DNA from 2 places in the Thermaerobacter composti genome. Region 2 is predicted to be linked to the other one. Evidence: riboswitches for the same ligand, from Rfam matches in the RefSeq annotation. Region 2 holds a riboswitch; the other holds the start of a gene.
What was found. A riboswitch is a leader RNA that binds a small molecule or an ion and turns the genes downstream of it on or off. The one in region 2 is predicted to bind thiamine pyrophosphate.

Region 1 (7,657 bases), 820 kb from region 2:
GTACTTCGTCACCATGTACACCAGCGGGTGCGAGAGGGTGACCCCCGGCTGGCCCTTCTCGCCCGCCGGCAGCAGCGCGTAGCCCAGATCCTGGACGTCGGCGTCGCTCAGGCCGTACTGGTCCTGCCACTCGGCCACCTGCCAGGAGCCGCCGACCCAGAGGCCCACCTGCTTGCTGGTCACCGTCCGGTGCCAGATGGACCAGTCGGTCCCCAGCAGCGACGGCTTGAGCACGCCCAGCTCGCGCGCCCGGGCGAAGAACTGGTACTCCTTCAGGAGCGCCTGCTTGTCCAGCACCAGCTTGCCCGTCTCGGGATCCTGCATCGCGCCGCCGTAGGCCAGGTAGAACATGTAGAAGTCCACACCCGGCTGCGGCCGCGTCCACAAGCCCTGCCCCTCCGGCACGATGCCGCGGTCCTGCAGCTGCTTGGCCAGGTCGAGCAGGTCATCCAGCGTGAACTCGCCCTTCTCGATGCGCTCCGGCAGCTGGGCGATCTGCTCGTCGGTCCATCCCAGCTGCTTGAGGTGCGACTTCCAGAAGTAGAGCGGCCGCGCCTCGGTATCCTGCGGGATGCCCCAGATCTTCCCGTCCAGCGTCACGGACTCCCACAGCGTCGGGAACACGTCCTGGTACACCGGGCTGTCCTTGACGTACTCGTCCAGCGGGATGATGTGCCCCGCCGCGGCCCACGGCGCCACGTCCTCATGGCCGCTGAGGATGATGTCCGGCGCCTTCCCGGCCTCGGCCGCCAGGATGAAGCGCTGCTTGTACTCGTCCCACGGCCGGTCCTCGTGGGTGCCTTCCAGCTGGACGCGGACGTTGGCGCCCTCCTGCTCGAGCTTCTGGTTGAGGCGTTCGACGGCCTCCTTCAGGTTGTCGAACCGCCAGTGCTCCGTGGGCTTGCCGATGGTCATGGCGCGCAGGGTGACGGTCTGGACGCCCTGCTCCCCGCCGGACGAACCGGCACCGCCCGCCTCCTGGTCACCGGCCGGCGCCTGGCTACCCTGGCCGCCGCAACCGGCCAGGAGCACCAGCGACGCCACGAGCACGGCAGCCAGCGCCCGCCACGGCGCGCGCCCGCCCACGACGCGCAGCGTCCTCCGCGACCTCCGCTCCGTCCACCGACCCACCACGAACGGTCACCTCCTGTTCCTGCCGACCCGTGCCTTCCGGTCCAGTCCGCAAGGACCCGCGCAGGCGCGCCTGGCTACCCCGCGGGGGTGATCCGCGCGGCTTTGCGCTCGATGGGTTCGCCATCGGTTCGGCGATGAGGCGATGAACGGCTTGGCGGGTAGACCCGGCCAACGAGCCCCGCAGGGAACGGGCGCCTCGAACCCGCCCCGGCGCACGGGTCCCTCTCGCCCGGCATGACGAACCGGCCGCATCTGCGCACGCGGCCGCCGCGAGCCGTCGTCCCCCGTCGCGCGGCTTCGGTCACGACGGGGTGGACCGCCACCGGTTGCGCGACAGGCCGTAGCCGGACGTGCCACGCCCGGTCGGCGCGCATGTCGACCCTCTGCCGGTTTGCCCCGTCCAGGTGGCCGGTTCGTCGGCCGGTTCGGGATGCGATGTGCGTGCCGCGATCGACCCAGCGGGTCGATCCGTTCGGGACGACCTCGCGGCCGCCCACGCCTGGCGCACCGGTCCCCGGGACGCGCCGGGAACCGGCCGCCGACGAATCTCCGTCAATGACCGCTACAGGAAGGCTCGTGAAGGTGACCGGCCTGTCCACGACCGGTCTGTTAGCAGACGAGCGCGACGAGTGCTAACAAGCAATTGGAATATATCCTCAAGCTAAACGGGATGTCAAGTTAAGGCACTCCCTGGCGGATCGCGATCCGGGCCGTGGCGGGGGACGAGCCGCGCCACCCATTGGCGTCGGGCTCGATCATCTGCGTTCGGCCCGAACGGAAAGGCGGCGCGGTGGTGTCAATCGGGTGATGACCCGATGCCGCCGGCCGGCCCCGTCACCGTATGATGGTCGTCGTGGTGCCTACGGACAAGCAACCCAACCATCGCAGCGACCGTCGCAGCCCCGGCCACGAACCCCCGAGTTGGGCAGCGGCTGAACTGCGCAGGCAGATCCGGCACCGGCTCCGGCGATTGAAGGCCCTGCGCGATGCCATGGGTGCCGAAGGAGACCGCGAGCTCCTGGCCGCGATTCACGATGAGCTTGAGGTCCTGGCTCGTCTGTTGCGCACCCTGGAGATCTTGGAGGCGTTGGAGGGAAAACGTGGAGGCAAGGAGCCAGGGGACGAACCGGCCGCTGGCGGTCCGCCCCCGCACGCCGACGACGGTTCCGACCAACGGGCGGATTGAGGGCGGGCAGAATGAGGGCGATGGCCGTTCCGATGCCGGCCACCGCGCGAGCACCGGCCACCGGGGGGACGGGACACCCCCGTGGGGTCAGCTGGCGCGGGAGGTCGAGGACCTGCGGCGCGCCCTCATGAGCGCCGTCCAAGCGCCCACCGATCTCCGCCGGGAAGACGTCCTGGCCCTCAGCCAACGGCTCGACGACCTGATCGTTCGCGCCCAGCGGGCCCTGGCCGAACGGCGTCCTGTCCGCCAAGGGTGACGGCCGACGGCCCCAGGCCTCCTTCCGTTCGCGTTCCGCCCATCGCCTTCCGGGGGCCACGCGGCCCGGCAGGGACATGGCGAGGATCGCCGTATTCCACCCACTGTGAGATGAGAGGCCGCGGGGGGAGTCCGGGTCAACCGGGCTGAGAGGGCGACTGATCGGCGTCGCCGACCCCGATCACCGGATCCGGGTCATGCCGGCGTCGGGAGCGCGGTCCAAGGACCGGGCCGTTGGATGCGGCCAGGCATGCCTCCTGCCGCCGAGCTGCTCGGCGGCCTCTTTCGTTCTCCGCTGTGCTTCCACGCCACGGACAGGGGAGGGAGACGCCATGCCGGCGAGCAGGGGCACGGCCGAGCCGTTTCACCAGTGGCTCGACGCCCAGACGCGTACCCTTTGGGAGGCCATCTTCCAGCTCCCGTTTCTCCAGGAGCTTGCCGCCGGAACGCTGGCCAGGGATCGTTTCGCCTACTTCCTCGCCCAAGACGTCCTCTACCTCGAGCAATTTGCCAAGGTGCTGGCCCGCGGGGCCACCCTGGCAGACACCCCGGAGACGCGCGAGATGTTCCTCCGCCACGCGGCCAACGTCGCCCGGGTGGAAGAACGGCTGCACGCGGAACTGGCGTCGCGTCTCGGGTTGGACTGGGACGCTGTGCGTCAGAAGGAGCCCGCGCCGGTCACCGTCGCTTACACCGATCACCTGCTCCGAGTCGCCCACACGGGCGGACTCAGCGAGCTGGTCGCGGCGGTGCTGCCCTGCTACTGGGTCTATGCCCGGGTCGGGGAGCGCCTGGCGAATCGGCTGCCGGAGGACGAGATCTACCGGCGCTGGATCCTGACCTACGCCGATCGCGATTTCCACCGCAGCGTCGACGAACAACTGAGGCTGATCGATCGGCTTGCGACGGCCGCCGGCAGCAATGAACGGGAGCGCATGGAGCGGTGGTTCGCCCGCAGTCTCCGTTACGAGTGGATGTTCTGGGACCAGGCCTACCGCGATCTTGCCTGGCCGGTCTGAAGGGCTCTTCTCCGTGAACGCGCACCCCATCCCCGTCCATCGAACTGCACCAGTCAGGGGGCCATCCGCATGATCGCTGAGCAATTCGACGTGTTTTTCTTCGATCTTGACGGGACCATCTACCTGGGCGATGCCTTGCTCCCCGAGGTGCGCCCTTCCCTTGAGCGTCTCCGCAAAATGGGAAAGACCATCCGCTTTCTGACAAATGATCCTCGCCCGTCACGCAGCCAGATCGTGGAACGGTTACGGGCGTTCAATCTGGACGTCGCGACGGAGGAGGTCATCACCTCGGGATGGGCCACGGTACGATACATTCAACAGCAGGGATACTCGTCTCTCTTTCTCCTGGGCAGCCCCAACTTGCGCGCCGAGATGCTCGACGCGCTACCCGGCGTATCGATCGACGGCGAGCAATGCGTCGAAGCTGTCGTCGTGGGGTACGATGACGATGTCAAACTGAAGGATGTGAACACGGCCGTACAGCTGATTGAAAAAGGTGCCACCTTCATTGCAACAAACGGCGACCCATCCTTTCCGATGCCTACGGGCCGTAGCCTGGCGACGGGATCGTTGGTGCAGGCCGTGCAGGTGGCAACGGGCCGACGTCCTGTGGTGATCGGAAAGCCAAGTCCCACCATCTTTCGGATCGCCGCGGAAGGTTTGCCCTCCAACGCGCGTATCGTCATGATCGGCGACTCCCCAAACGCCGATATCCTCGGTGCGCACCTGATGGGATATACGGCGATCCTCGTTTCTCAAACGCCGGTTCGCTTCCCATCCAAATGGGACTTTCGCACCCCAGACGCAACCATTCCCAGCCTGGCATGCTTGTTCGAGCAGGGATGGGCGGTGCGTGAGTGGAAACGCCCGTCCTTTCCATGGCCTGAACGGGTTGAACCTGGTGTTGCCGCCATTGTGTTTGATCATGATGGAAACGTTCTGTTGGTGAAGCGCCGTGATAACGGACTGTGGGGACTCCCATCGGGGCATGTGGAAGTGGGGGAAACCGTCGAAGAAGCGGTTCGGCGAGAGGTCCTTGAGGAAACCGGTCTTGTGGTACGAGTGGAACGTTTGGTTGGCGTATACTCTGATCCCGTCTCCCAGGTCTTCCAGTACCCCTCCGGGGACATCATTCACTTCATCACTTTGTCCTTTCTCTGTACAATAGCGGGAGGCACCCTTCGCGCAAATGAAGAGGAGTCCGTAGCGTGCGGGTTCTTCAAACCGGCGGAACTCCCCCAGGACATGCTTCCAATGCATCCATCATGGCTTGAGGACGCATTGGCCGACCGCCGTTGCGCCTTCATCCGGTAGGTTGGTGAGGCCGCACCGTGACCGCGTTCTGGGCCGCCTTGCGCTTTCTGACGGTCCTGCCTGCGCCCGGCCGGCGCCCCTTGCAGGCACCCGCGCTGGGTCGAGCGGTGGGGTACTTCCCCCTGGTCGGCGTGATCCTCGGAGGACTCCTCGCAGCCGCCAACGCCGCCGTGACAGGGGTCATAGCCCCCGATGTCCGCGCCGTGCTCGTGGTCGGACTGGGACTCGCGTTGACCGGCGGCCTCCACTTCGACGGGTGGTTGGACACGTGCGACGGCTTGTTCGGAGGACACACCCCGGAGGAACGCCTCCGCATCATGCGGGATGAGCACGTGGGCGCCTTCGCCGTCGCCGGAGGCGGCCTCCTCCTCCTCGCGAAATGTGCGGCCGTGTCCAATCTGGTTCATCCCGCCGCCACGCTGGTCCTGGCTTCCGTCCTGGCCCGGTGGGCGGTGGCGGTGGCGATCGTCGCCCTTCCCTACGCCCGCACGGCGGGGCTGGGGAGGGCAATGAAGGACCACGCCGGCCCGCGGGAGGTGGGGCTGGCCACCCTCTTCACCGTGCTCGTACTGGTCGGCGTGGGGATGGGACTGCCTGCAGGCCGGGAGGCGGTGATCCGCGCCCTGGTCGGCGCCCTACCGGCCGCCGCGGCGGTCCTGTATTGGGCAAGGAAGCGGCTCCCCGGCCTGACCGGCGACGTCTACGGCGCGTTGGTCGAGGCCGTGGAGACGGCGGTGCTCCTGGCCGGGACGTCGAGATGGGTCGGCCCCCTCTGACGTCGAGACGGAGGCGAACCTGCGAGGCGGAGGCGATCATCCCTTGCGCCTGATCCTCATCCGCCACGGGGAGACGACGTGGAATGCCCAGGGGAAGCTCCAGGGATGGGTGGACATCCCCCTGACCCCCGCCGGCCGGGCTCAGGCCGACGCCCTGGCGCGCATGCTCGCCTGCGAGCGGATCGACGCCCTGGTGACCAGCGACTTGCGGCGGGCCCAGGAGACCGCAGGACGGATCGCGGAACCCCTGGGCCTTGCCGTGCGGACCGATCCCCGTTGGCGCGAGCTGAACTTCGGCGCGTGGGAGGGCAAGACGTACGCGGAGCTGGAGCAGCACGATGCGCAGACCTTCGCGGCGTGGCAATCCGACCCTGTGACCGTCGCACCCCCGGGCGGGGAGACGGTGGCACGGCTCGCGGGCCGGGTCGACCAGGCGGTCGCGGACCTCAGGCGATGCCACCCGGCGGGAACGGTGGTCGTCGTGACCCACGGAGGACCCATCCGGGTCCTGTTGTGCCAGGTCCTTGGCGTCGACCTGCGTCACCACCACCGGTGGGCCATCGGGCCGGGTTCCCTTACCGACATCGTGCTGGGGCCCCACGGCCCCGAGGTCCTGCGGGTCAACGTAGCGCCCCCGACGCCAGCGGTCTCGACCCCTCCTGCCGCCGCGGGGGTGCCCCTCCACGATACAAGGTCTCGCTTGCACCCCGTTGCGGGGAACGAACCGGCTCCACCCGATGCCGGTCTGATCCTAGTTCTGGGCGGAGCCCGGAGCGGCAAGAGCCGGTTCGCGCAGCGACTGGCGGCCCGGCTGGGCGGGGATCGGGTGCTCTTCGTTGCGACGGCGGAAGCGCGGGATGCGGAGATGGCCCGACGGATCGCCGCCCACCGCGCAGAGCGACCGGCCGCCTGGCGGACGGTCGAGGCCCCGCGACACACGGCGGCCAGGATCCGTGACGAGCTGGGCGATGCCCGGGCGGTGCTCCTCGATTGCTTCACCCTGCTCGTGAGCAATGCGATGCTGGACAGCCTCGGCGCCGGTCATGGCGGTCGGTCATCCCAGGGCATCGATGCGCCTCCAGGCGGTCGAGCTGAGGAATTGCCGGAAGCGGCTGGGGTCGCCGCCGAACAAGCGGTCGTCGACGAGGTCGACGCCCTGCTCGCTGTGGCCGCCGAGATCCGACGCCCCTTGATCGTGGTGAGCAACGAGGTCGGTTGGGGGCTGGTTCCTCCTACGCCGGTGGGACGGCTCTACCGTGACCTCTTGGGCCGCGCCCACCAGATCCTGGCCCGGCACGCCGCCGCCGTGTACCTGGTGGTCGCGGGCATCCCGATCCCCGTCAGGGAGTAGGTCTGGATCCACGGCGGAGGTCCTAGGGTCGTCCGCGGCATCATCCCCCAAGGGATACGAAAGGATGCTAATCAAGAGTCTCTGTACGCCATCTCCCAGAACCGGACCTCATATTCGACAGCCCGCTGAAACTGGCGCTGCAATCTGGCTTCCTCATGCGCGGACAGGTCTTGTTCGTCCAAGTCCTCACGCAGACCGTTCACAAAGGCCCCAAAGTCCGGAGTCGCGTGCAATTCGATCCAGCGCCGGAAGGGCTTGAAATCGGGATACGGCTGCTGAGCGGTCGAAAGTCCCTCGGAAATATTCGTCCTCAGCGCCCGTCACCACTTCGAGGAAGTTCACCCATTGTCGCTTGCGCGGAAGGTCTGGCGCTTTGGCCACGAGGTAGGCTGCGGCATCGATCAACGCCCTGACGAACAGGTAGTCCTGCAAGGCTTTGGTTGCCCTCGTGAGGCGGTCCTCCACACGTCTGGAAACATGATCAAGCCTTCACAAGGTCTTCCTCCAATCTTCCTGCAAACGCGAGCGCGAAAAGGCTGTCGAAGGGGCGGTCCCCTTCCTCGCCACCATGACCCGTCACGCCCTGGACATCCTGGCCCGCGACCCCGATGGGTTCTTCTTG
Region 2 (7,657 bases):
GCCTCGCCTCGGGGTACGAGCTCATCCTGGTGCCGCGCTTCGAGCTGTCCGAGGTCATGGAGATCATCCGGGCGACCCGGCCCCACTTCTTCCCCGGCGTGCCCACGATGTACGTGGCGGTCAACAACTACCCCAACGCCGAGGAGTACGGGGTCGGCTCCATCGAGTTCTGCAACTCCGGGGGCGCGGCGATGCCGCTGGAGGTCATGAACGCCTTCGAGCGGCGGTTCGGTGCCCGGGTCGTCGAGGGGTACGGGTTGTCCGAGGCATCGCCGGTCACCCACTCCAACCCGGTCCGCGGCCTGCGCAAGCCGGGGAGCATCGGCATCCCCTACCCGGATACCGACGCCGAGATCGTCGACGTGGAGACGGGCACCCGGGTGCTGGGGCCGGGGGAGGTGGGCGAGCTGCGGATTCGCGGCCCCCAGGTGATGAAGGGCTACTGGAACCGGCCCGAGGAGACGGCGGAGACCCTGCGGGACGGGTGGCTCTACACCGGCGACATCGCCAAGATGGACGAGGACGGGTACTTCTACATCGTCGATCGCAAGAAGGACATGATCATCGCCTCGGGGTACAACGTCTACCCGCGCGAGGTGGAGGAGGTGCTCTACGAGCACCCGGCCGTGGCCGAGTGCTGCGTGGCCGGTGTCCCCGATCCCTACCGCGGCGAGACGGTGAAGGCGTACATCGTCCCCAGGCCGGGCCGCTCCGTCACCGCCGACGAGATCATCGCCTTCTGCCGCGAGCGGCTGGCGGCCTACAAGGTGCCCAAGCTCGTCGAGTTCCGCAGGGAGCTGCCCAAGACGGCGGTGGGCAAGGTTCTGCGACGGGTGCTGGTGGAGGAGGAGAAGGCCCGCCTGGCCTCCGGCGGCGGCCCATCGGAGGCGAGGGCCTAGCGAGGCACGGGGATCCGCGCCAGGGCGACCACGGCGCCGGCAGCGGCGGCGTCAGGCGCCGGCGGCTGTCGACGGCGGCTGTCGACGGCGGCCGGCGGCAGGAGCGAGGTCGCCCGGGGCGGGCCGAGACCGCCACCCGCTCTAGCCGCAGGGCGACGCCGCCTGAGGCCATGACGGGTCGGCATGATCGGCCGCCGCGTCGACCGACCGGTTGGTCGCCGCGGGATGCGCGGGTGCCGGCCGCACCAGGGTGCGCGGTTTCGGTCGCACCGGGATGGCGGGTCCGCCCGCGGGCCCCGGTCCGCCGCATCGATGCCGGGCCCTTGCGATGCCGGCAGCGGGCCACGAGGCTTGCGATGCCGGCATCGGACCACGATGTCGGGGGGATGGCCGTGGCCCACGTGCATGCCGGGCGCGTCGTCGCCCGGGCCCTGGCCCGGGAGGGCGTCCGGGCTCTGTTCACCCTCTGCGGTGGCCACATCATGCCCATCTACGACGGCTGCCTGGACGAAGGCATCCGGGTGGTCGACGTCCGCCACGAGCAGGCGGCGGTCTACGCCGCCGACGCCTACGCCCGCATCACGCGCCGACCCGGCGTCGCCGCCGTCACCGCCGGTCCCGGGGTGATGAACGCCGTCACCGCCATCGCCAACGCCCACCGCGCCCAGTCGCCGGTGGTGATCCTCGGGGGCCAGGGGCCCCTCGAGCACGCGGGCCGCGGCAGCCTCCAGGAGATGGACCACCTGGGGGTGGTGCGGCCCATCACCAAGTGGGCGGTGCAGGTCCAGGATCCCAAGCGGCTGCCGGAGGTCCTCAACCTGGCGTTCCGGCGCAGCCTCCACGGCGTCCCCGGCCCCGTGTACGTGGAGATCCCGCTGGACGTGATCTTCGCCCAGGTGGACCTGGACGCCGTGCGTTTCCCCGCCCCGGTCCCCGACCGCCCGCGCCTGCCAGCCGACGCCGGGGAGGTGGAGCGGGCGGCGGCCCTGCTGCGCCGTGCCCGGCGACCGGTGGCGCTGGTGGGCAGCCAGGTCCACTGGTCCCCCGATCCCCGGGCGGTGGCGCGGTTCGCGGAGTCGGGTCAGGTCCCGGTGTTCACCAACGGCATGGCCCGCGGCGTGCTGGGACCGGGGGATGCGGGGTTCTTCCAGCTCTGCCGCAAGGAGGCCCTGGCCGACGCCGATGTGGTCCTGGTGGCGGGGACGCCCCTGGACTTCCGTGTCGACTACGGCAGGGCGATCCACGGCGAGGCCCGGTTGATCCAGATCGACCTCGATCCCGGCGAGCTCGGCCGCAATCGGGACGTGGAGGTCGGCCTGGTCGGCGATGCGGGCACGGTGTTGGATCAGCTGCTGGAAGCCGGCCTCGATCCGGAGGAACCGGCCGAGCGCCGACGGTGGCTGGACCGCCTGCGCGAGGCGGAGGAGCGGAGGGCCGCCCGGATGCGGCCCGGGCTGACCAGCGACGCGGTCCCGGTCGACCCCCTGCGGCTGTGCGCCGAGATCGACGCCGCCCTGCCGCCGGGGGCCACGGTGATCGGCGACGGCGGCGACTTCGTCGGCACGGCGGCCAAGGTGGTGCGGCCGCGGCGATACCCCGCCGGCTGGCTGGACCCCGGCCCGCTGGGGACCTTGGGGGTCGGGATGGGCTTCGCCCTGGCGGCCCGGGTCCTGCGGCCCGACGAGCCGGTGGTGGTCCTGCTGGGCGACGGCGCCGCCGGCCTGGATCTGCTCGAGTACGAGGCGGCGGTGCGGCAGGACCTGCCCTTCGTCGCCGTGGTGGGCAACGACGCCGCGTGGACCCAGATCCGCCGACTGCAGGTCCAGCTCTTCGGCGCCGACCGGGCCGTGGCCACCGCCCTGAGCTACGCCCGCTACGACCAGGTGGTGGCCGCCCTCGGCGGCCACGGCGAGTGGGTCGAGCGGCCGGACGACGTCCGCCCGGCCCTGGAACGGGCCCTGGCCGCGGGCAAGCCGGCCCTGGTCAACGTGAAGATGGGGGCCTCGGACTTCCGGGCTGGGGCCATCGCGGTGTGAGGTGCCGCTGCGGGCCGGCCGCCGGACGCGGACCGGCCGCCGGCGAACCGGCCCGCGGTCGACGGGGCCGGGCCGGCGCTCGCAACGGGGAGGTCCACCCATGGGCGTGCTCGACCGTTTCCGCCTCGACGGCAAGGTGGCGCTGGTGACGGGGGGCAGCCGCGGCCTGGGCCTGCAGATCGCCCAGGGGCTGGGGGAGGCGGGCGCCGCCGTCGCCATCACCGCCCGCAAGGAAGAGGGCCTGCGCGAGGCGGAGGAGCGGCTGCGCGGCCAGGGCATCCGCTGCCTGGCCGTGCGCTGCGACGTCACGGACTACGAGCAGGTGGTCGCGGCGGTCCGCCGGGTGGTGGACGCCTTCGGCGGTCTGGACATCCTGGTCAACAACGCCGGCGCCACCTGGGGCGCCCCCCTCTTCGACATCCCCCTGGAGGCCTGGGACAAGGTGATCCGCACCAACCTGCACGGCACCTTCTACATGAGCCGCGAGGCCGCGCGGGTGATGATCCAGCAGGGCCGCGGTGGCCGGATCATCAACGTCGCCTCCATCGCGGGGCTGCGGGGCAGCGATCCCCGGGTGATGCAGACCCTGCCCTACAACACGGCGAAGGCCGGCGTCATCAACTTCACCCGCGACCTGGCGGCCAAGCTGGCGGAGCACGGGATCACGGTGAACTGCATCGCCCCGGGGTTCTTCCCGACGAAGATGACCCGGGGCATCCTGGCCCAGTACGGGTCGGTGATCGAGCAGTCCGTGCCGCTCCGGCGCCTGGGTGGCGAGCGGGACCTGCAGGGAGCGGCGCTGCTCTTCGCCTCCGAAGCGGGGTTGTACATCACCGGGCAGGTGCTGGCCGTCGATGGCGGGATGACCGCGGTCTGAGGCCTGCCGGTGGTGCGTCGACGCCGGGCCCTTGCGGTCCCCGGCCGGGGTGGGGGGCGTCGCGTGGGGTGCGTCGGGTGCGGTGGGAACCAGCGGCACCAGGGGCTTGAGGGGTGGCGGCGGCCGCGGGCGGGGCTGCTGGGGTCCCATCGCGTGGCGCGAACCCCTCGGCCAGAACGCGGGCTGCGGGGGGCGGCCGCGGGCGGGGCCGGCGGCGCGGGCGTGGCGCGGGGCCACCCGCCGGCAGCGGGACCGCCCGGCGGGCTCCAGGTCAAGCCGTGCGGGCGCCCGGCGTTGACGGCGGTGGACCGCGCGGCCTATGATCGAGGTGACAATCCAACGGGATGTCGGTACCGGGGGTGCCCGCTACGGGCTGAGAAGCGCGGCAGCCGCAGGCTGCAGGGGCGCTACCCTTCGGACTCGATCCGGGTAATACCGGCGTGAGGAAGGTACCGCATGGCCGCCTGGACGGCATGACGAGCACCACCTCCTGCCGGAGGTGGTTTTTCGTTCCTCGGCGTCCTCCGGCGACCCACGGCGCCTTGCCGCCCTGCCGCCGGCCGTCCCGCGAGCCCCCGGTCCCGCACCGCTACGGCGAAGGGGGCGTTGCGCATGGCCGGTTCGTCCCGCCGATTGCAGTTCCGCGAGATCGTCATGTTGGCCTTCGTGGCCGCGGCCTGTTCCGTCCTGTACATCAACGCCTGGGCGCTGTGGGACGTGGCCCGGGCGGTCCATCCGGTGGTGGCGGAGCTCACCTACGGCGTCTGGTTCATCGCCAGCACGGTGGCGGCCTACATCATCCAGAAGCCCGGCGTCGCCTTCTGGGCGGAGCTCCTGGCCGCGGCCGGGGAACTGGCGCTGGGCAGCCCCGACGTGCTGTGGGTGCTGCTCTACGGCGGATTGCAGGGACTCGGCGCGGAGGTGGCCCTGGCCGCGTTCCGCTATCGCCGGTTCGACCTGCCCGCCCTGGCGCTGGCCGGCGCCCTGGCGGCGGTGGGCAGCCTGCCCCTCGACGCCCTGACGGGCTACTTCACCGGGATGCGCGCCGGAACCCTGGTGGCCGCTGCGGCGGTGCGGCTCCTGAGCGGCGCCGTGGTCGCCGGCCTGCTGGGCAAGGTGCTGGTCGACGGCTTGGTGCGGACCGGGGCCCTGAATGCCTATGCGGTGGTGCGCGGCCGGCAGGATCAGGGCCCCGGCGTGGCCGGATGAGGCGAGGTGCCAGCCGATGCCGTGGGACGATGCGGCGCGCTCGACCGCATGCGGGGTCGGCCCATCCCGCGCCACGGCCGCGGTGGAGCCGTCCTCGTCCGCCGGCCGGCGGCCCGCCGGCCGGGTAGGCGGGGAGGGCGCGGCAGGGGTCGACCCGGCGGGGGTGGCCCCGGCGGCGTCCTGCCGTGGGCTGAGCGTCCGCTACCCCGATCGACGGGAGCCGGCCCTGCGGGACGTGACGCTGGCCATCCCGGCGGGGCAGCGCGTGTTGCTGCTGGGGCCCAGCGGCTCGGGGAAGAGCACCCTGGCCCTGGCGCTGGGCGGCCTCATCCCGTCGGTGATCGAGGCCCGGGTCACGGGCGAGCTGCACCCGGCGCGGCGGGCGGGCGTGCTGTTCCAGGACCCCGAGGCCCAGTTCTGCATGTTCACCGTGGATGAAGAGGTCGCCTTCGGCCTCGAGAACCGCTGCGTGCCGCCCGCCGAGATGCCGGCGCGGGTGGCGCAGGCCCTCGCGGCGGCGGGGCTGGACCTTCCCTTCGGTCACCCCATCCAGGCCCTCTCCGGGGGCCAGAAGCAGCGGTTGGCCCTGGCGGCGGTGCTGGTCCTGGAGCCGGACCTCCTCGTGCTGGACGAGCCCACCGCGCAGCTGGACCCTGCGGGCCGGGCCCTGGTGCTGGAGACCCTCCAGCGGCTCCCGCGCCGGCACACGGTCCTCGTGATCGAGCACGACCTGGACGGCGTGGTGGACTGGGTCGACCGCGTCGTCCTCCTGGCCCCGGGCGGACGTCTGCTGGCCGACGGCGAGCCCGCGGTGGTCTTCCGGCGACATCGGGCGGAGATCGAGGCCTACGGCATCTGGCGGCCGCGCAGCTGGGGGCCCTTCTGGCGGCCGGTGGTCACGGGGGCCACGGGCTGGCGCGAGGCGCCGCCGGCCCGGGGCGACGGCGCCCGGGTCCCCCCGCCGTCGGCGGACCGGTCCACCGCCCGGGGGACGGGGACGCCGGCGCCCACCGCCGGGGAGGGGGTGCGGCGGGCGGAGGAGCGGCCCCGGGCGGCGGCGGAAAAGGGCACGGAGACGGTGGCAGAGGGGCGAGCGGGGGCGGCGGGCGCGGCGTGGGCGCCGGGGCGGGGCGCTCCCCTGGTTCGCTTCGAGGCCGCGGCTGCCGCCCACGGCCGTCGGGTGGTCTGGCAGGACGTCAGTCTCACCATCGCCGCCGGCGAGTGGGTTGTCGTGCTGGGGGCCAACGGAGCGGGCAAGTCCACCTTCCTCCAGGTGGCGGCGGGGCTCCATCCGCCCGCCAGGGGACGGGTGGTCCACGCGCCAGAGCTCACGGGTGGCCGCGGCGAGGCCGCGCGGGTGGGGTTCGTCTTCCAGAACCCCGAGCACCAGTTCGTCACCGAGTCGGTCTACGAGGAGGTGGCCCTGGCTGGCCGGCTGGCGGGCCTGCCCGAGGCGGAGCTGCGCAACCGGGTGGAGGCGCTGCTGGCGCGGTTCGAGTTGGCGGACCTGGCCCGGGCGCACCCCTACACCCTCTCCCAGGGGCAGAAGCGGCGGCTCAGCGTGGCCAGTATGCTGGTGGTGCCGCGACCCGTCCTCTTCCTGGACGAGCCCACCTTCGGCCAGGATGCCCGGACGGCGGCGGCCCTGGTGGAGGAACTGGTGCGGCTCCACCGGCAGGGGACGACGCTGGTCATGGCCACCCACGACCTGGAGCTGGCGGGGGCGGTGGCGACGCGGCTGCTGGTCTTCGGCAACGGCCGTCTCCTCTACGACGGGCCGCCCGCGCCCCTGCTGGACGACCCGGCCCGCCTGGCGGCGGTCGGCCTCGTGGCGCCTGCCCCCCAGGGACGCGCCCTGCCGGCTTCGGCGGCGAATCCGGCGGCGGACGGCATCGCGGTCGCCGGCGCGCCCCCGCTGCGGGCTGCGCCGTCTGGGGGGCGAGCGAGGCCGGCGGGGTCCGCGGGAGCGGACGGCGGGGCGAAGGGGAGGTCCGCGGTCGCGGTCGGGCAGGGAGGACCCCAGGGCATCGCCCGCGGAAGCCCTGCACCCGCGCCCACCCGGCGGGAGGACCGCACCCCCTGGGTCGGCCGGGTCCACCCGGTGTGGAAGCTGGGCGCCCACCTGGTCCTGGCGGGGGTGGTGCTCGCCACCGACGACCCGGCGACGCTGGCCGCCCTGCTGGCGGTCCCCGTGGTCCTCGGACTTTTGGGCGGGGGCATCGGGGTCCGCCAGTGGCTGGTCGCCATGGCGCCCTTCGCGGTGGTCGCCGCCACGCGCGTGTGGACGCTGGGCGCCTTCGGGGAGGGCCAGCGCGTGGTGGCCCAGGTGCTGTGGTACCGTTTCACGGCCGAGGGGCTGCACCACGGGCTGGTGGTGGGACTCCGCCTGCTGGGGGTCGGAGCGCTGGGGGTGTTGTACGTCCGGACCACCGGCCTGGCGGATTTGGTGCTGGGCCTCGTGCAGCAGGGCGGGCTCAGCCCCCGCTGGGCCTACGGGCTCCTGGCCGCCCTGCGCTTCGTCCCCCTCTTCCAGGACGAACTGGCCCGGGTGCGGAAGGCTTACCGCGTCCGCGGGCTCGCCGGCCGGGGGCTGCGGGGTCGGCTGGAGGCCACCTACCGGTACAGCCTGGCGCTCC

Region 1: another riboswitch for thiamine pyrophosphate. It lies ahead of tenA (thiaminase II); the one in region 2 lies ahead of Q5761_RS06805 (ECF transporter S component).

The regions. Positions count from the first base shown of each region.
Region 1 covers NZ_CP132508.1:2,491,642-2,499,298, forward strand. Annotated here, with positions in the region: gene Q5761_RS10095 (ABC transporter substrate-binding protein) at 1-1,134, opposite strand, end outside; gene Q5761_RS10100 (aspartyl-phosphate phosphatase Spo0E family protein) at 2,235-2,576, shown strand; TPP riboswitch at 2,690-2,805, shown strand; gene tenA (thiaminase II) at 2,908-3,594, shown strand; gene Q5761_RS10110 (HAD-IIA family hydrolase) at 3,664-4,908, shown strand; gene cobS (adenosylcobinamide-GDP ribazoletransferase) at 4,926-5,684, shown strand; gene cobU (bifunctional adenosylcobinamide kinase/adenosylcobinamide-phosphate guanylyltransferase) at 5,728-7,035, shown strand; gene Q5761_RS12460 (hypothetical protein) at 7,107-7,238, opposite strand; gene Q5761_RS10125 (hypothetical protein) at 7,222-7,467, opposite strand; partial or broken gene Q5761_RS10130 (alkaline phosphatase) at 7,574-7,657, shown strand, end outside.
Region 2 covers NZ_CP132508.1:1,672,887-1,680,543, reverse strand. Annotated here, with positions in the region: gene Q5761_RS06820 (long-chain fatty acid--CoA ligase) at 1-899, shown strand, start outside; gene Q5761_RS06815 (thiamine pyrophosphate-binding protein) at 1,286-2,935, shown strand; gene Q5761_RS06810 (SDR family oxidoreductase) at 3,036-3,812, shown strand; TPP riboswitch at 4,158-4,277, shown strand; gene Q5761_RS06805 (ECF transporter S component) at 4,425-5,021, shown strand; gene Q5761_RS06800 (ATP-binding cassette domain-containing protein) at 5,038-7,657, shown strand, end outside.